One region of the Lysinibacillus sp. NPDC097195 genome, then DNA from elsewhere that is predicted to be linked to it. Evidence: riboswitches for the same ligand, from Rfam matches in the RefSeq annotation. Region 1 holds a riboswitch; the other holds the start of a gene.
What was found. A riboswitch is a leader RNA that binds a small molecule or an ion and turns the genes downstream of it on or off. The one in region 1 is predicted to bind cyclic di-AMP.
Positions count from the first base shown of each region.

Region 2: it holds a riboswitch for cyclic di-AMP, as region 1 does, so the genes downstream of both, ACIQXI_RS10165 (MFS transporter) here and ACIQXI_RS16845 (APC family permease) in region 1, are expected to answer to the same signal.

Region 1 covers NZ_JBIWDP010000003.1:330,724-333,133, forward strand. The annotation lists gene ACIQXI_RS16845 (APC family permease) at 1-1,115, opposite strand, end outside; cyclic di-AMP (ydaO/yuaA leader) riboswitch at 1,294-1,440, opposite strand; gene ACIQXI_RS16850 (Nramp family divalent metal transporter) at 1,799-2,410, shown strand, end outside.
Region 2 covers NZ_JBIWDP010000001.1:1,960,705-1,963,114, reverse strand. The annotation lists gene ACIQXI_RS10165 (MFS transporter) at 1-1,130, opposite strand, end outside; cyclic di-AMP (ydaO/yuaA leader) riboswitch at 1,353-1,501, opposite strand; gene ACIQXI_RS10160 (S-ribosylhomocysteine lyase) at 1,752-2,222, shown strand; gene ACIQXI_RS10155 (alpha/beta hydrolase) at 2,307-2,410, opposite strand, start outside.

The sequences.
Region 1 (2,410 bases):
AGATGCTCTGTCGTGCCGTCAAACAAAATAATAAGTACGATAGCTGCTAAACCAAGCATCATAATGCCATTTGAATAGCCAAGACGGTCGCCGCGAATTTGAAATATTCTCGGAATAAAGCCATCTTTCGATAAATTGACTGCCAATAAAGGAAAGGCTGAATAACCTGTATTCGCAGCAAGCACTAAAATCATTGCTGTCGTTCCTTGCACAATATAATAAAATATATTGCGCCCAACACTTGCTTCGGCAATTTGTGAAACGACCGTTGCTTGTGCATTTGGTGCGACTCCATAGAAATAAGCTAAGCCTACAATTCCAATAAAGAGTACTGCTAAAATACTCCCCATCGCTAGGAGTGTTTTCGCTGCATTTACCGGTGCTGGGCTTTTAAAATTCGGAATTGCATTCGATATGGCTTCAACACCTGTTAACGCCGAGCTTCCTGAAGCAAATGCTTTTAATAATAAAAACAAACTAATGCCTGCAACAGGTGTACCGATTTTAGAATGTAAATCTGCTGGAACTTGCCCAGTTGCTACGTTATACATTCCTACCCCAATAAGTACTAACATGACAACGACGAATAAATATACTGGGTACGCTAAAATAGATGCCGATTCAGTAACCCCTCGTAAATTTAAGATTGTTAAGCAAATAACAAAAAATACAGCAATCGGTACATTATAAGCATGCAAACTTGGAAATGCCGACGTAATGGCATCTGTCCCCGCTGAAACACTTACTGCAACCGTTAAAATATAATCAACAAGTAAAGACCCTCCCGCTACAAGGCCTGCATTTACCCCTAAATTTTCACGCGATACTACATATGCTCCACCGCCGTGTGGATAAGCGAAAATAACTTGGCGATACGATAAAGTAAGTGCGATAAGCAGCACTACTACCCCGGCTGCAATCGGTAACGAATACCAAAAGGCGACCGTACTAACAGTCATCAGCACAATTAAAATTTGTTCTGGGCCATATGCCACCGAAGACAATGCATCTGATGAAAGTATGGCAAGCGCCTTTGTTTTACTAAGCTTTTGTTCCCCTAATGCATCGGATCTTAATGGTTTACCGATAACATAACGTTTGAATGATGATCTCATCCTTAACACCTTCTAGTTTCATAGAGTGTGTTTCATTTTTCTAAATCGATTACACCTTCGCATAATCGGTCTCTTTCTATCTACTGGGGCTTTTATCGTAAGAAATGACAGCAAAAAACGCCTACAAGTCATCACTAAATACGACTTGTAGACGTCTTAACGTCTGACAAGCTCCAACTTTTCTGCTCTTAACGCTTACGAGGTTAGCTGTCGGATTCGGGCCTGAGTAGCCCTACTCTTGAAAAAGAGATTCACCCCAAGAATTGTTTACACAATCCATCAAAATTGGGTCCCCCGCGTTTAGTTGCTTCAGCGATTTAGAAATTTGAAACTTTTATAATGATGTCATATTACGCCTGTAAATAAAAAAAGTAAAGAAGTTATTGCCTGGTTTTTTGTAAATTTTTTGGTGGCGTTTTCATTTGCCTTTGTGGCGATTTTGTATGGTTTGGGGGCGATTTGAAGTCCATTCGTGGCTGTTTCACATCGTTTTGTGGCAATTCAGCAATTATCCACGAATCACCCCGTAAATCAACCATTTACCAGCATTTTTTATAATTTACAAAAAAATAATGAGCAAACTTCTTCACATTTTTCAGTTCTAGCTATAGAATAGTAGTATTATTATTTTCCCATAGGAAACTTTATTTCATTTACGATACTTTTTGAAACGAGGGAACAAGATGGCCTATAAACAAATTACAAAACCGGCAGCTCAAGCTGTTTTAGATGGAGATATAAAAGGCTGGCGGCGCATTTTACCTTTCCTAGGTCCGGCATTTATTGCGGCTGTTGCCTATATTGATCCCGGCAACTTTGCTACAAATATTACAGCTGGCTCGCAGTACGGATATTTACTTCTTTGGGTTATTGCCTTTTCTAATTTAATGGCTGTACTCATTCAATCTTTATCAGCCAAACTCGGCATTGCAACGGGAAAAAACTTGCCAGAAATAGCAAGAGAGAACTTTTCTAAAAAAACTTCTATATTTTTATGGATTCAGGCTGAACTTGTCATTATTGCCACCGATCTCGCAGAATTTATCGGGGCTGCCCTCGGTCTATACTTATTATTTGATATTCCGATGCTGCCAGCAGCACTTATTACAGCCATTGGTTCATTTGCAATTTTAGAACTACAACGTAGAGGTTTTAGAGCGTTTGAAGCAGGTATTTCTGGTATGGTACTCATTGTTGTGCTCGCGTTTGCGTTCCAAACATTTTTAGCACAGCCAAATTGGGGCGACGTAACATTAGGAATGCTGACACCTCAATTTGATGGTGTTGACTCCCTT
Region 2 (2,410 bases), on a different contig from region 1:
TAAATGGCTCCTGACACGATTGGTGTGAGTGCTGCACCTAATGTTGAAAATAATGAGACGATGCCAAATTTCGCACTATATTCTTTTTCACCATAGAGTGAGGATGTTAGGTAAGCCGGTGTTACAGTAACAGCCGTTGCACCAAAGCCAGTAAATATTGTATACAAAATACCTGGTATTAATAGGTTACCTTTCATCAAAAATAGGAAGCTGACTAAACCAGAAGCACAAATAATTACTAACGTTGTGATTGTTCCTAATTTATCATAGAGACGCCCAATTAATAATTTTCCTACGATGACCATGGCGGAGCCTAAAGATAGTAATATGGCCGCTTGTTGTGGTGTGCCACCGATATCTTTTAAATAGGGCGCGAGGTTAATAATCATACCGTTTACGACAATCCCACCAACGACAATCGCTGCACAAAGAGCCCAAAATGAGATAGAACGAAATGCCTCTTTTTGTGAAAGCCCCTCTAGTATTTGTGAAGAAGGCGTTAAGTTTTTTACTTCGCCTAGCGGAACAAGCCCGATATCTGCTGGTTTAAATCGAATAATAAAAATAGAAATAGGTACGATTAACACGAGCATTGTGATGCCCGTAATAAAGTAAGCACTACGCCAACCATAATCGGTAATAAGCCAGTTAATGACTGGACTCAAGATAACACCACCAAGACCACTTCCTGCCAGTGCAATCCCTAAACATAAACCGCGTTTTTCGTTAAACCAATTGGTTATTAAGACCGGCGTAGGAATTAGTGCAGCCCCAGCTAAAGCGGCTCCCATAAGCACTGCATACAAATAAAAGTGCATCGCTGTTGTGGCAAATGAAAACCCTATATAAGAAAGGGTGCCAAGCACAGTAAATATCGTTAAATAAAGACGAATATCCATCTTTCTCATTAGCTTTCCTGCAATCGGACAGAAAACCATTCCCACTAAAGCCATAATCGTATAGTACGTCATAAATTCTGATCTGCCAATGCCCAATTCTTCCGTTACTGGGACTGTATAAAGTGAAACTAAATTAATAATTGGTGCATACATAAATGTCATAATGACAACACATGCCACTACTATCCACCATCCATAAAAGATGCCTTTGTTCTCTTGTTGAGTAGTCATATTGGTTTCCTCCATTTTTACTTAGTCATCGAGGCATTATGATGGAGAATATTGAATCCGTTTTCAATTAGCTCTGACATCATGTTGGTCACGATTGTTTCAATATGCTTTCTAATGCAGTAAAAAGTAATGATGGGGATCTGGTAGGTTGTATTGATTATAAGTATCAATGAGCCATTAGGACTTATCGCTACATATTTGTCAAAAAGTACAAGCATCCATCTTCCTTCTCATTTAACGCTTACGAGGTTAGCTGTCGGATTCGGGCCATTGAGTAGCCCTACCTAATAAAAGGATTCACCCCTTGGATGGAATGTTCATCCATACAAATGTGGTTCCCCCGCATCCATTGGTTTCAGCGATCTAGAAAGGTGAAACTGCTATGATACTACTATTACAAGAAAAGTTAGTAAATACAGAAAATTTTTTTGACAAATAGCGAGAAAAATTTTTTTACAAGATAAAACCTACAATAAAAAGGGTAGTTGCTTACTAGTTAAGAAACTAATGAAAAAATTTTTTTCACTAGAAACAATAGTTTTCATTCTATTTCAAAAATTTACACATTTCATAGAAATCTAGGTATAATAGTTAGTATTGTAAGAAAAGGAGCTGTTAGCAATGGAACGTGAAAAAACAAACGTGGAGAGTTTTGATTTAGATCATACGAAAGTACAAGCACCTTATGTTCGTTTAGCAGGTGTGAAAGTAGGAAAAAGTGGGGATGAAGTCTATAAATACGATATTCGTTTCAAACAACCTAATAAAGAGCATATGGAAATGCCAGCACTCCATTCATTAGAGCATTTATCAGCTGACATTATCCGCAATTATTCCGACCATATCGTTGATTTTAGTCCAATGGGTTGCCAAACAGGCTTTTATGTATCGTTGATTAATCATAATGATTATGAAGATTTGCTAACGATTTTGGAAAAAACTTTTACAGATGTGACGCAAGCAACAGCAGTACCTGCATGTAATGAAGTGCAATGCGGTTGGGCAGCAAGCCATAGTCTTGAAGGGGCACAAGCGCTTGCCAAAGAATTTTTAGCCAAGCGTGATGAATGGCATATTGTTTTTGCTGAATAATAAAAAGTGTTAGATTGATCTCCTCAATCTAACACTTTTTTGCTTTGTAGTTGCTGTCCATTCATCATTGGTTGTCGCCTATTTTTAGCGATGAAAAGGAATTACATTGGATGAGGAAGAATCGTAATGGATTTTTTGATAAATAAAATTGTCTAAAAAGTCATGTATTAGATCCTCATATTCAGCCA